Regions from separate parts of the Bombilactobacillus sp. ESL1197 genome, predicted to be linked through region 3. Evidence: predicted binding sites of a transcription regulator. Region 3 holds the regulator's gene; each other region holds the start of a gene.
The links. The regulator Rex, encoded in region 3, represses fermentation and respiration genes when NADH is low (regulators of the CRP and FNR family bind a similar motif). The targets are predictions, from matches to a motif close to TTGTGAANTANTTCACAA.
Positions count from the first base shown of each region.

Region 1: the regulator Rex is predicted to act here: its motif matches at 1,417-1,434, upstream of AC3B6B_RS08735 (2,3-butanediol dehydrogenase).
Region 2: the regulator Rex is predicted to act here: its motif matches at 1,378-1,395, upstream of AC3B6B_RS01280 (NAD(P)-dependent alcohol dehydrogenase).
Region 4: the regulator Rex is predicted to act here: its motif matches at 1,370-1,387, upstream of AC3B6B_RS01155 (CidA/LrgA family protein).

Region 1 covers NZ_JBYLTY010000004.1:212,668-216,513, reverse strand. The annotation lists gene AC3B6B_RS08735 (2,3-butanediol dehydrogenase) at 222-1,286, opposite strand; gene phoU (phosphate signaling complex protein PhoU) at 1,562-2,215, opposite strand; gene pstB (phosphate ABC transporter ATP-binding protein PstB) at 2,228-2,986, opposite strand; gene pstB (phosphate ABC transporter ATP-binding protein PstB) at 2,998-3,795, opposite strand; gene pstA (phosphate ABC transporter permease PstA) at 3,800-3,846, opposite strand, start outside.
Region 2 covers NZ_JBYLTY010000001.1:313,822-317,667, forward strand. The annotation lists gene AC3B6B_RS01275 (helix-turn-helix domain-containing protein) at 1-43, opposite strand, end outside; gene AC3B6B_RS01280 (NAD(P)-dependent alcohol dehydrogenase) at 179-1,300, opposite strand; gene AC3B6B_RS01285 (MFS transporter) at 1,642-2,901, shown strand; gene rhaB (rhamnulokinase) at 2,914-3,846, shown strand, end outside.
Region 3 covers NZ_JBYLTY010000001.1:713,992-717,837, forward strand. The annotation lists gene AC3B6B_RS03075 (glycoside hydrolase family 38 N-terminal domain-containing protein) at 1-520, shown strand, start outside; gene AC3B6B_RS03080 (redox-sensing transcriptional repressor Rex) at 624-1,253, shown strand; gene manA (mannose-6-phosphate isomerase, class I) at 1,362-2,336, shown strand; gene AC3B6B_RS03090 (LTA synthase family protein) at 2,659-3,846, shown strand, end outside.
Region 4 covers NZ_JBYLTY010000001.1:283,672-287,517, reverse strand. The annotation lists gene AC3B6B_RS01165 (DHH family phosphoesterase) at 1-765, shown strand, start outside; gene rplI (50S ribosomal protein L9) at 779-1,231, shown strand; gene AC3B6B_RS01155 (CidA/LrgA family protein) at 1,548-1,985, shown strand; gene AC3B6B_RS01150 (LrgB family protein) at 1,985-2,713, shown strand; gene dnaB (replicative DNA helicase) at 2,893-3,846, shown strand, end outside.

The sequences.
Region 1 (3,846 bases), on a different contig from region 3:
TCGGCTCTCCTTAACATTATTTTTTCATTATAGCATATCCCACATACATCACCGTGGTTCTGTTTGAACAACGTTCGAATCATTTTTGCTTCAATTGAAAAGCAATCATTTTTTAAATGGCAATAATAAAAAAAGCTGATCTCAACTTGTATCAACTGCGCCTAATAGACATCAGGCAATAGTATGAAACAAATCAAAACCAGCTAGTCAAAAACTATTTTTTAAAGTTCGGGAGAAATCATTACTTTCACTTGTGACTTATCAGTCATCAATGACTTAATACCTTCTTCAGCATCATCCAAACTAATCTTCTTAGTTACTAATTGTTTGAAGACGTCGCGGTGTTGGTTAATAATTCCAATGGAAGGTGGGAAAGCATTGGCATAACCCATAATCGTATGCACATCAGCACCCTTGTTCTGTAAAGTGGTAATGTCGAATTTATAATCGCCATTAAATAAAGCCACAATCTCTAAAACACCAGCTGGAGCAACTAATTGCACCGCCTGGTCTAAAGTTGGTTGCGCACCAGCACATTCGAAGACTACGTCCACTCCTTGTGGTAATTCTTCATAAACATGTTTAACTAGGTCCACTTCGCCAGAGTTAATAACGTCACTAAAGCCTAATTCTTTAGCTTTAGCCAAACGTTCAGGTGATAAATCAGCAATATAAACTTTAGTTGCACCAGCATATTTAGCTACCAAAGCTGTTAACAAGCCAATTGGGCCTGCACCGATAACAGCAACTGTTTGGCCAGCAATCAAACCACTATCACGCACTGCTTCATAAGTGACAGCTGTCGGTTCTACTAAGGCACCCAATTCATAGTCCATGCCTTCAGGCAACTTGAACGTATAAATATCTTTCACATTCACATATTCAGCCATGGCACCATCATCGGAAAAACCAATAAATTGCAAACTACCATCAGGACCCACACCACGTGTACAGTAGTTGTACAAGCCTTTACGGCAAAATTCACATTTGCCACAGGCAATAATAGGTTCAACACAAACATGATCACCAACTTGAACATTCGTTACGTCGGAGCCGACTTTCACAACCTCACCAGAGAATTCATGTCCTTCAGTAATTGGTACAGTTTTACCGGTTAACGGATGCTTCTTATATGGGATACCAGTGCCTTCTTGGTACATATGAATATCACTGCCACAAATACCAATATCTTTCACCTTGATTTGAACTTGGTCAGATTTTGGCTCATCTAATTCAACATCTTCGATTCGTAAATCTTGTTTACCATAGATTCTTGCTGCTTTCATGATTTTGCCTCCCAATTATTCAATAACTAAATGTCAGATATCGCTGCATAATTTATTTATTTGCTTTTTAATGCAACCGTATTCAACATGTAAATAATATCACTTTGCTCAAAATAATTCTAGATGAAATAAGTTAATTCTTTAACAAAATTTATCTTTCTGCTAAAAAACAAAAACAGGTTAGAACAAAGTCTGTAAAAACACCACCAGCTAGTCTAAAACTTTCTAATGACATTTTTTAACTATTGTTCTAACCCGCCTACAGCAACTTTTGGTTAACCTAAATCGCAGATTTTTCCTTCTTGAAGATAGACGACCCACTCACATAAATTAGTGACATAATCGCCAATGCGTTTCAAATGGGTCGCCACTAATAAATAAGAAGTTCCATCATCAATACTTTGCGCATTAGCTTTCATTTCTGCCACACAAAGATGATCAATTTCATGAGCCAGTTGATTAATTTGTTCGTCTTGCTGAGCAACAACTATTGCCTTTTGCGCATCATTGGTTAAATACGCATCTAATGCCTGATTAAACATAACTTCAACTTGTTGGGCTAGTTGTTCTAACTGTAGTTTCACTTGGCCAACTGCATTTTTATTTTTAAGTTTCAAGGTCGTGCGAGCAATGCGAACCGCATGATCTCCCATCCGCTCTAAATCTGAACTAGCCTTTAAAATAGTTACAATCATCCGCAAATCAGACGTCACAGGTTGCTGCAAAGCAATCATTTCAAATGACTTTTGTTCTAAGTTGACTTCACGATTATTAATATATTGATCATTATCAATTACTGCTTGTGCCATGGTTAAATCATTCTGCATAAAAGCGGTCATCGCTTTTTTGAGAGCTTCATTCACCATCATTGCCATCTCCGCAAAGCGAACATGTAAATTATTTAATTCTGTTGTAAAATCACTCCGCATAAAAACCTCTTTCTAGCCAAACCGTCCACTAATATAGTCTTCGGTTGTTTGCTGTTGTGGATTCAGAAATATTTTTTTAGTTTGATCCATTTCAATTAACTCACCTTGATAAAAAAACGCCGTTTGATCAGAAATTCGAGACGCTTGATGCATACTGTGGGTCACAATTACCATGGTGTAATTCTGGCGTAGTTCCAATAACATATTCTCAATCTTAGTGGCTGAAATGGGATCTAAAGCACTAGTTGGTTCATCTAATAAGATGACTTCGGGCTTAACTGCTAGAACCCGTGCAATACAAACTCGCTGTTGTTGACCACCTGATAAGGCCAGGGCACTTTGATGTAGTTTGTCTTTAACATCGTCCCAAACAGCCGCGGCTTTTAAACTAGTCTCGACAGCTTCATCTAAAACTTGCCGCTCACGAATCCCCGCCAATTTTAATCCGTAAATCACATTATCATAAATCGAAAATGGAAACGGGTTGGGTTGCTGGAAGACCATGCCAACTTGTTTTCGCAGTTGAACAGTATTCATAGTAGGCGCATAAATATCTTGTCCTTTTAATTCGATTTGTCCCTGAATATTAACATTTGCAATTAGGTCATTCATCCGATTTAAACAGCGTAAAAAAGTTGACTTGCCACACCCGGAAGGACCAATCATGGCAGTAATTTCGTGCTGTTTAATGGCTAAATTAATTCCTTTCAACGCTTCATTCGTACCATAAAACACATGTACATTTTGCGCCGTTAAAATATCTGCTGTCATATACTCCTCCTTTAACCAAAATGCCCCGATACATAGTCTTCAGTTAATTGCACTTTCGGCCGCGTAAAAATTTTACGCGTTTGGTCAAACTCAACCATCTTTCCCAAATGAAAAAAGGCTGTATAATCACTTACTCGCGCCGCTTGTTGCATGTTATGAGTCACAATGATAATGGTATATTTTTGCTTTAGTTGCTGCATCGTATTCTCCAATTTTGCCGTAGAAATCGGATCCAAGGCACTAGCTGGTTCATCCATCAACAAAATATCTGGCTGCAAAGCTAAGGCTCGAGCGATACACAAGCGTTGTTGTTGCCCACCGGACAATGATAAAGCACTCTGATGCAGATTATCTTTGACTTGTTCCCATAAAGACGCTTGCTTTAATGAAGTTTCTACAATTTCAGACAACTTTTGTGGATCAGTCACCCCCCGCCGTTTTAAAGCAAAAGTAATATTATCTTGAATTGATTTCGCAAACGGGTTCGGACGCTGAAAAACCATGCCGATTTGTTCACGAACCGTGTAAACATCGACTTTAGGAGCATTAATATCAACTCCGCGATACATAATTTTCCCCTGAACTTGCGCACTAAAAACCGTATCATTCATCCGATTGAGCGCGCGTAAAAACGTCGATTTTCCCGAACCAGAAGCCCCAATTAACGATGTGATTTTATAACGTTCAAATTGTAAAGACACTTCGTGTAAAGCTTCTTTCGCACCGTAACTGACGCACAAATTCTTAGTCGCTAACGCTACTTCTGCCTGGTCAGCTAAGGCAGCCGTGTAAGTTAATAATTCTGCCATCACCTTATTCTCCTGTTAAATGCTGGTATAGTTTTTTACTTAAATAACGCG
Region 2 (3,846 bases), 400 kb from region 3:
AACTGGTTTTTTGTTGGAGCATTTGGATAACTTGTGCGTTCATAATAAAATCCTTTCGCAAGCTGATTAGCAATCAATAACGGAACAAAAAGGAAATGTTGGTCAATGATTAAGATTGAGCCAAACATTTCCTTTTATAATACTCTTAAATTCCCAAGTTACTGTCGAGTAACGACGATTATTTATCTGGTTGGTAGTCGGGATCAATAATCAAAACCGGTTTAATCGTTTTCCCCGAAACAGAATCGGCATTGGCTTGATTAATATCCTTGAAATCATAGAACTTTTCAGTTTTATCAAAGTCAAACCAACCTAACTTATAAAATTCAATCAAGCGGGTAATATCAACTTGAGGAATGGAATCGCCCATGTTGACACCAACGACTTTGCGATCATCAACGCAGAGATCATTCCAAGTAGAAATTTCTAATAATTTTGGTGTCACGGCGATCGCAGCACACGTTCCGCCTTGAGCTAATGCTAAAACGCTGTTTTTGATTACTGCAGGAATACCAGTAGTGTCAACCGTCCAATCAACGCCATAGCCATTAGTTAATTGTTGAATTTTAGCCACGGCATCCTCATCATTACTATTAATCGTATCTGTAGCTCCTAATTCTTTGGCTAAGGCCAATCTTTGAGGAACTACGTCCACGGCAATAACTTTAATACAACCAGAAATGCGTCCGGCCATCATAGCAGCTAGACCGACGGCACCAGTACCAAAGACAGCGATCGTATCACCAGGTTTCGGTTGCAAAGTATTAAAGACAGTACCGGAACCAGTTACATAACCACAACCTAATGGTCCTAATTTCCGTAAATCTAAACTTTTATCAACTTTGACAGCATTACGTTGGTCAACAACGGTAGTCGTTGTAAACGAGGATTGATTAAACATATTAGAGATGTGCTGACCGTTCTGAGTAAATTGATCTTCACCATCGGCCCGGACTCCAGACAAATTGTAATCACCATAATTACGACACTGTGTGGGCACCCCTTTTAAACAATTATCGCAGGTTCCATCAGCGTAAAAAGATAAAATAACATGATCACCGACTTGAAAGTTTTTCACTTCGGAACCAATTTTTTCAACGATACCGGCCCCTTCATGACCTAAAATTGCTGGATAGCCTACCGAAGCATCGCCTTTGCGAATCGCTTCATCAGAATGGCAAATCCCGCTGGCCACCATGTGAATTTGGAGATCAGTCGGACCAACTTCGTGCAGTTCAATGTCATCTTCTAAGGTAAATGGTGCTCCTTGTTCTTTGACAACAGCGGCAGTAATTTTCATTAATAAAACCCCTTTCTTGAAATTCACCCTTTTCAACAATGATTATGTCACTATCAAAAAACGATTTCAATAAAAACTTGTGATTTTATTCATAAAGTTTTGCGATGAATGGTTTAAATATTTTATTTTTACAAAAAAATAATCTAAAAAGTGCTTTTATAGATAAAAATTACGAACTGTGCCCCTGGTTGATTTCCAGAATCTAAAATCATTAAATTAAAAAATGTATTAATATGATACTGATTATCAAGAATTATGCCATTGCGCTAGTCTAGCGATTACGCTTACAATCTATACAGTAAACGTTTACGATTAAGAATTATGAATGGAGATCTGAAGTTATGGCTAAAAGTTCGCACGCTTCAACGTGGGCAGTATCCTTAACCAATTTTTTAGACTCAGGCTCAATCGTTGCGGGCGGTGCAGGTTTAACAATGTGGCAAAAGCACTTTGGTTTGAGTAGCTTTGCCGTCGGTTTATTAGGGGCATTGAGTGCTAATGCTTTTGGTTCGGCATTGGGAGCCATCATTGGCGGGCATTTGTCTGATAAATACGGCCGCAAAATGATTTATACCTATGATATGTTGGTCTACATGGTCGGAACACTTTTAATTGTGTTTTCTATTAATTTTCCGATGTTACTAATTGGTTTTTTAGTAACAGGTATGGCTGTAGGTGCGGGGGTTCCTGCTTCTTGGACGTATATTGGTGAAACATCTGATGGAAAAAATCGGGCCCATGATATTGGGATTTCTCAATTTTCCTGGTCCATGGGACCGACGTTAGTTTTTGTAGCAGCATCATTATTTGCACCACTTGGTTTATTAGGTAACCGTTTATTATTTGTCTTTTTAACAATTGTGGCATTTATTGCGTGGTTGTTACAAAGAAACTTACCGGAATCTCAGGATTGGTTGCAACAAAAGGAAAAAGAACGGCAATCAGGAATTAAGCCGCATCCATATAAAGAATTATTTTCGAATATGGTTTCCATTAAAAGTATTCTCTTCTTATGCGGTGTTTATGCTCTCTGGAATTTAGTTGCGGGGGCGATGGGCTTCTTTATGCCATTTGTGTATGAAACTGTCGGTGGCTTAAATACCTTGCAGGCAAATATTTTACAAGCAGTTTTGTGGTTATGTACCGCTTTATCTGGTTACTTCGGTTTTGCCTTATTTGGCGATCGGCTTAATCCCCGGGGCTTCTTCTTTGTAGGGGCTTTAATGGCTGTTATTTCTTGGGTAATTTTAACTTATATTGGCTTCGGCTGGGCCGCTTTAATTGCTTTTGTAATTATTTGGGGACTATCTGCCGGAATTGGTGCCCAAGCTTGGTATGCTTTATGGGCAGTGGAGCTTTTTCCCACGAAGTACCGTGCTGGCTCCCAAGGGTTTATGTTCTTTATTGTCCGTGGTAGCTCTGGGATTTGGTCGATCATTTTCCCAATGATTTTAGCAGATCTTGGTTTTAAGGTTGCTGGGACGGTCATGATTATTTTGCTGTTAGTATCTTTGATTATTGGTGTTATTTGGACGCCACAAACTCAAGGTAAATCTTTAGATGAAATCACTTTGGAACGTTATGGTACCAAAGAAGAATAGAAGGTGCAGTTAGTGAGTAAAACTTATGTAGCAATTGATATTGGCGCTTCCAGTGGGCGTTTGATGCTGGGTCAATTAATTGATGGCCAATTGCAATTGAAAGAAATGCACCGTTTTACCAATGGATTTACCTCCAAAAATGGTGCTGATTGTTGGGACATTGATCATATTATCCAAGAAATTTTACTGGGACTGCAAAAAGTCAAACAAGCTGGTTATGTGGAAGTAACAGTGGGAATTGATACGTGGGCTGTTGATTACGTTTTGGTCGGTTCAGATGGTCAACGTTTGAAAGATCCGGTTTCTTATCGGGATGCGCGGACTAAAAATGCGATTCACGATTTAACCTCTGATTTATCCAAAGAATATATTTATCAAAAAACCGGGATTCAATTTTTAGACTTTAACACGTTATACCAATTGTTTGAAGAAGACAAAGATTTATTAGCACACACCGACAAAATTTTAATGATTCCCGATTACTTGGGTTATGTGCTAACGGGCCAAGCAGTAACGGAAGTTACTAATGCATCCACGACGCAAATGTTAAGTTTACGCGAAGGCTTGTTTGATGAACATTTGTTGCAAAAGGTTAATGTCAGTGCCGATCAATTTCCTAAGTTAGTTGACCCCGGAACCATGCTGGGTGAATTACAAACGGATAAATTCCCCGATTACGATTTGCCCCAAGCTCAAGTAATTACGGTAGCGACCCATGATACGGCCTCGGCCGTCGTAGGAACTCCCGGACTCGGGCAACGCTGGGCTTACTTGAGCTCAGGAACCTGGTCTTTGATTGGGGCCGAATTGAATGTGCCGGAGAACGGCCAGTTAGCATTTAAACACAACTACACCAATGAATGGGGTGCGTATGGCACGTATCGGTTTTTGAAAAATATTATGGGCTTGTGGATTGTGCAAAATATTAAAAAAGAATTACATGAT
Region 3 (3,846 bases):
TTTGTTGTGGCGCCCTGGGCGAGCTTCGGGCGACACTACTAGTATCGGTCATCAGATGACGCCAACACCACTAGCTGAAGAAATCGGCTTAAATCATTTTGCGTTTGGATTAGTGGCAGTTGCAGACTTAGACGAGAATCAGTTAGCACGGACTGCTGAAAATTGGTTGGCCCCCAATGTTAATTACCAGTTACAAAAACTGAATTTATTTGTCAATCGGTTAGATAATAAAATTTGGGATGTTGAATTTGATAAATCATTACCTCAGTTACCACGCCAAGCGACTTTCTTACGGTTGGATCCGGATGTAACGATTACGGCTCTCTACTGTGCTTATACAATTCAGAATGCGATTGTGGTTAGATTGAGTAATCAAGCGAATAAAACGGTTGCTTTAACGGAATTCTTAGCGGCTGGTTTTCAACGAACCAATGCGTTAGAAGAAGTTCAGTCTTTACAAGCAGACGCGCAACAACTAGCACCGTATGAGATGGCAACTTTTATCAAAATTAATGGTTAATTTTCAAGGTAATAACTTTGTGATTTTATTTACTTGACATTGTGATATTAAAAGGTAGATACTGAAAGTATCAATTATACTTGTTCACAAGGGGATATTAACCATGACAAAATACAAAATACCAAATGCTACTATTAAGCGTTTACCGTTGTATCATCGTTACTTTCAATTTTTAAATGATTCCAATACTAAAAAGATTTCCTCAACAGAATTAGCTAAAGCTGTTCAAGTGGATAGTGCGACGATTCGGCGTGATTTTTCTTACTTTGGTTCTTTAGGTAAACGGGGTTACGGCTACGAAGTTGAACCAATGCTGGAATTTTTTAAAAAGTTACTTAACCAAAGTCAAACGACGAAAGTAGCGTTGGTCGGAGTAGGTAACTTAGGTAGTGCATTATTAAACTATAACTTTTCACAGACGAACAATATTAAGATTACGGCCGCTTTTGATCAGAATCCGGAATTAATCGGCCAAACTGTCAATGGTGTGCAAGTTTATGATGTCGATTCTTTAGAACAACGTTTAGCAGATGAACAGATTGATGTTGTGATTTTGTCAGTACCAGTCATCAGTGCACAAAAGGTCGCTGATGAACTGGTAGCAGCCAACGTCAAGGGTATTTTGAACTTTACGCCGTTAAGATTGGCAACTCCTAATTCTGTGCGCGTGCACAATGTTGATTTAGCGAATGAATTACAAACATTAATTTATTTCTTAGATAACTATAGTTAAATTAAATGTTTAACTTTTGATTCACCTTTTAGCTTGTAAGGCGAGAATTTTGCGGTAAGTTAGTAGTAATTTTGGTTGATTACGGCTGCTTTTATTAGGAGGTATTAGATGGAACCATTTTTACAACCCGCTTTCCAAAAAAAAATTTGGGGTGGGCGTAAGCTACAAGAACGTTTTGGTTATCGCATACCTGATGGTCAAGTGGGAGAATGTTGGGCCATCTCTGCTCATCCGCATGGTTTATCAACTGTTAAAAATGGACCTTTTGCTGGGCAAGATTTAGCCCAACTATGGCAAAAACAACCAGAGCTGTTTGGCTACCCGCAAGGAAAAGTTTTCCCTTTATTGACTAAGATTTTAGATGCGGAAGCTAGTTTATCCGTCCAGGTGCATCCAGATAATGCTTATGCCAAAGTACATGAAGGTGAGCTAGGCAAAACGGAGTGTTGGTATATTATTGATGCCCAGCCTGGTGCCTATTTGATTTATGGACATAATGCGCAAACTAAGGCAGAATTACAAGCACTGATTGACTCGGGAGACTGGGAACATTTGCTCAAAAAAATGCCAGTCAAAACAGGAGATTTTGTTTTTGTGCCTAGTGGGTGTGTTCATGCGTTAAATCAAGGAATTATTGCCTTAGAAACACAACAAAGTAGTGATACTACTTATCGTTTGTATGATTATGATCGTATTGAACAAGCTACCGGTCAAAAACGCCAACTGCATTTAAAACAGGCTCTAGATACGATTACTGTTCCTTTCCAAACACCAAAACTTAATCAAGCGGTCCAGCAATTTGGTGCTAGTTCCATCACCACTTATGTGAAACCACCTGTTTCGCCATACTTTGCAGTGTGGGGCTTACAAGTGCAACATGATGCTTTAAGTTTGCAACATCAGTTGGGTGCTTACACCTTATGTTCCGTGATTTCCGGAACGGGACAGCTAGTGATTGCTGGGAAAACCTACGAGTTACAGTTAGGTGATCACTTTATTATTCCGGCGCCAATTACTGCTTGGCAATTTCAAGGGGAAAATCTCCAAATAATTGCTTCCGAAGCAATTGACAAGGTCGATTAATATTCAAAAAAGAGTCGGGACAAAAAGTTTTGAGAAGTTAAACACAGATTTTTGACTTTTGAAGTCACTATCAGCAGAGAATATTTGTTTAATTTACGAAATTTTTTGTTTTGACTTTTTAATACTTAATATGAGGTTGTGACAAAAGCAATTTAGCTGCTAGTTACAACCTCATTTTTAAATATTTAATTTAATATTTTTTGTAATACCGCATTTTAACTGCTTTTGACTTATCGGCAAATTATGCTAGTAATATACCTATCTAAATTAGATTGTGCTAAAATTTAAAACTGTATTAATTTAAGTCGAAAGAGGATTTATTGTGCATAATCTAACTGTCAAACGCTTTATGTATTTTTTACTGCAAGTACTTTTAGTGTGTTTAATTGCTTACGGATTTTATTTTGAATTTCAACTAGCTTTAACCGGTAGTTTGACACACGGCTATCATGAGATGTTCTGGGAAATTAAGAATAATCCTGTCGTCACGCGAATCAACTGGTTTTGCCTAGTAGTTATTATAACGATGCTAATTGCGCTGTTAGGTGATTATTGGTGGGGAATATCCCTGAGCGTCATTATTTTTAGTATTATTTTATATGTGGACTTTAATAAAATTATTTCACGTTCTGAACCATTGTTACCTAATGATTTAAACATGGCTGGTCAAGCTGGTGGTTTAATTAAAATGGTCAGTTGGCAATCATTATTACTTTTAGCCATTGGCATTGTATTACTACTTGTAGCGGCCTACCTGTTACACAAAGTTACCAAAGGCTTGTGGTTAAAAAATCATCGGGTGCTGTGGCCGTTGAGAATTGGCTTTTTGGTGTTAGCAATAATAGCTTTAAGCTTGTTCTCACAAGCAGGAAATACGCGCTCTTTTGCTTCTAAACAATTGGCGAAGCATAATATTACTAATGTTGATCGTTCACAATTGGCCAATTATCGTAATCGGGGTACTTTAATTGGTTTTGTCTTTAATGCCCATTCTACGCCAATGATTAAGCCTGCTAATTATAGCGCGGCGACTATGAAGCAAATTACTAAACGTTATCAAAAAGGTTTGGTTAAAGCCAATCAAGGGAAAAAAGTTGGGAAAGTTAACATTATTTATATTTTAAATGAATCTTTAACCAATCCTTTACGGACACAGAAATGGTATCCCCTTGTTGGCAATAAAAATCCGATGCCTTATATTTCTAAGATGATTACGAATCCTACGGTCCAACAAGCTGGCGGTTATATGGTGTCTCCTGGCTTTGGTGGAGGGACGGCTAATATTGAATTTGAAGCCAATACAGGTTTCTCCAATTACTTTTTAAACAATACGCCCTATCAGGATATTTTACCGAATAAAAAATATTTTCCGAGTGTCATGCATTATTTAAATGATGCTGGCTATAATTCACAGGCCTACCATCCTTATGCCGGCACTATGTATCGTAGAAATCAAGCTTATCCAGCGATCGGTATCCATAAATTCCAAGATCAATCGAAATTACAGCAT
Region 4 (3,846 bases), 430 kb from region 3:
GCTAATGCGCAAAGTATGTTGATTATGGTCGACTTATCCAAACCATCACGTTCCGCTAGCCCAGAATTGGCGGCGAAGTTAGCCGATCAAACGGTAGTGATTGATCATCATCGGCGTGGTGAAGAATTTCCTGCTAATCCATTACTGGCCTACATTGAGCCTTATGCTTCCTCGGCTAGTGAATTGGTAACTGAAATGATTGAATACCAACCACAAAGTCAACAGTCTTTATCTAAACTAGAAGCGACGGCCATGCTAGCTGGCATTTTTGTCGATACACATTCCTTTTCTTTACGTTCAGGAACACGGACGTTTGATGCGGCCAGTTATTTACGCTCAGTAGGGGCTGACAGCACGAAAATGCAAAATTTGCTGAAAGAAAATGTGTCATCCTATATCCAAAGGAACCATTTAATTGATACCGTACAAATGGTGACGCCGCAAATTGCCATTTGCACGGGTGAAGAAGATCAAGTTTATGATTCCGTGATTGCGGCACAGGCAGCCGATACTTTATTGACCTTATCAAAAATTGATGCTTCATTTGTGATTACCAAAAGGTCCGATGCCAAAGTAGCAATTTCAGCGCGAAGCTTAGGTGACTTTAATGTGCAAGTCATTATGGAAGAAATGGGTGGTGGCGGTCATTTATCCAATGCGGCAACGCAATTAGCTGATTATACAATTGCTCAGGCTAAGAAAGAATTGATTGCAATTATCCAACAAAAAGTAGAAGATAAACCTAAGCAAGCAGACAATAACTAGGAGGCATGAAAAGATGCGTGTAATTTTCACACAAGATGTTCGCGGTAAGGGTCGACGTGGCGAAGTCAAAGAAGTCGCTGATGGCTACGCGCGCAACTTCTTAATTAAAAACGGTAAAGCTCAAGTCGCCACTGCTAAGGCCATCAGTGAATTGAATGGTAAAAAGCAAGCTGAACAACGAGAAAAAGATGAAGAACAAGCTAGTGCTCAAATGATTAAGACCGTTTTAGAAAAAGATGAAACGGTGGTTGAACTACAATCGAAAGCCGGCAGTGATGGTCGGTTATTTGGGTCAATTCCCAGTAAACAAATTGCGCAAGCTTTAAAACAACAGTACCAAATTGAAATTGATAAGCGCAAAATTGAATTGGCCGAGCCGATTAAAGTTTTAGGTTATATGAATGTACCAGTGAAATTGTATCCAGGGATTGAAGCTTCCATACGGGTGCATGTCAGTGAAAAGTAATATTATTGTTGTAATGTAAATTACAGTATTAGTTGCAGAATTTTTTGAGAAAAATTATAAAGAAACTAGGTTCTTGTGAATTCTAGTTTTTTTAATAGCTCAAAGATGTAAGGGCTTGCAGATTGTGAAGCAATTATCTTGTGAAATACTTGACAAATTCGTGAAAACGTTATAAACCATATGTAGATAGTTTTTAGTTTTGATTAAACTAAAATTTTATCGATTTTGGGAGAAAGAAAGTGATGATGGAACCAATTTATTGTTTAGGTCTCTTAGACAATAAGTGCGATAAATTTTAAGAATAGGTGATGTGAAAATGAAACCAGAAGATAAGAAGCCAAAAGCTGCACCATTATTGATTCAAATGTTAATTTATGCAGCAATTTTGTTTGTATCACAGTGGATTTCTAATATGATGCCAAAATCATTCCCTGTACCAACGCCGGTTATTGGCTTGATTTTGTTATATTTATTATTGACTTGTCATATTATCAAATTAGAGTGGGTTGATTCCTTTGGAAGTGCCATGATTGGTTTAATTGCCTTTTTGTTTGTACCATCCGGAATTTCTCTAGCTGCTAATTTGAACATTATGGCAAATGAAGGTGTCCAATTAGTTATCGTCATTATTTTATCAACAATCGTTTTGTTGGTAGTAACGGCTTATACAACAAGATTGTTATTATGGATCAGTAAAAAGATCAAACATACTGATACAGATACACAAGAACAAGTAGGAGGAGAGAACAAATGATGGCAGAGTTATTATCGAATCCCTTATTTGGTATCTTACTTTCATTGGGAGTTTTTGAAATTGGGCAATACTTATTTAATTTGACTCATGGCTTTTTCTTATTTCAACCGTTGTTTGTAGCGATGGTTTTGGGAATTTTTCTAATTTTCTTGTTAGGAAAAGGCATGGGAATGACGACTGCAGCAGCTTATACGAAATTCTATAAGCCTGGTGGGGATCTAATCTTCTGGTTCTTAACACCTGCCACAATTGCTTTTGCAATTCCGCTTTATAAACGTAATGATGTGTTTAAGAAGAATTGGCTAGTTATTTTATTGAGTTTGTTAATTGGTACCTTTATTTCCTTATTTGTTATTTTGGGAATTTCCAAACTCTTGGGACTCAGTCGGGTCGGCACAGCTTCCATGATGAGTCAATCAGCTACGACTGCGATTGCTTTACCATTGTCAACAGCTATTGGTGGCAACACTGCTGTTACTGCGATGGCATGTATCCTGAACGCCGTTATCATTTATGCTTTAGGTAAATGGTTAGTTAAGTGGTTCAGATTGGAAAGCGACCCCATCGGTGCTGGTTTAGGTATGGGTACTGCTGGACATACCGTTGGTTCTGCTTTTGCCTTGAAATTAGGTTCTGTTCAAGGTGCGATGGCCGCTGTTTCGGTTGTTATCATTGGTATTGTTGATAATATTGCAGTGCCACTGTTTGCACAAATGATGCATCTGTAAACACTAGTTTATAATTTAAATGATAAAACCTTTTCTAGTTAGTTAATTTAAACGTTGGTAACTAGGAAAGGTTTTTTTGTTTACTTTCGATGGTATTTAATGTTATTTTGAATATTTTAAAACATATATTATCCCTATATTATCCGTGGTAAAATTGTAACTAGATATGAGGTTAATTCATGAACGATACAACAATGCAGAGAATTCCACCTAATAATAAAGAGGCTGAACAATCAGTCCTAGGATCGATTCTATTACGTCCAGAAAAAATTGTTGATGCGGCTGAATATTTGACGACTGAGTCTTTCTATTATCATGCGCATCAGTTAATTTTTGCTGTCATGTTGGAATTAAATGAAGCAGACCAGGCAATTGATGTCGTGACTGTTAAAAATCAACTTGAAGCTAAAAATCAGTTAGCAGATATTGGCGGCGTTAATTATTTAGGGGATTTGGCAACAACCGTCCCCACCGCCGCCAATATTGTTTATTATGCCAAAATTGTGGCTGATAAAGCCGTATTACGGCAGTTGATTAATACGGCAACTGATATTGTGGCCCAAAGTTTTGATGAGCAAGATACTGATGTGGCGAACGTCTTGGACAATGCCGAGCGAGCTATTATGGAAGTCGGCGAAAGCCAGAATAATAACGGCTTTAAAAAATTAGCCGATGTTTTAAATGATACGATTGAAAATATTGACCAGTTAGCTCAAGAAGATTCACAAGTGACGGGGTTAGCTACCGGATACAGTGAATTAGATAGTATGACTGCTGGTTTACATGCTGATGAATTAACTATTTTGGCTGCCCGTCCTGGCGTCGGCAAAACGGCTTTTGCACTCAACGTCGCGGAAAATGTGGCAGTTCATAGTCAGCAAACGGTGGCCATTTTTAGTTTGGAAATGGGAGCTGACCAATTAGCTAGCCGGTTATTATGTGCTCAAGGGAGCATTGATGCGAATCATTTGCGCACCGGAACGTTGAACGATGACGAATGGCAAAATTTAATTGTGGCCATGGGTATTTTGTCCAAAACCGATATTTATATTGACGATACTCCAGGAATTAAGATGGCAGAAATTCGAGCTAAGTGTCGCCGCCTGGTCAAAGAGACGGGAAATATTGGTTTA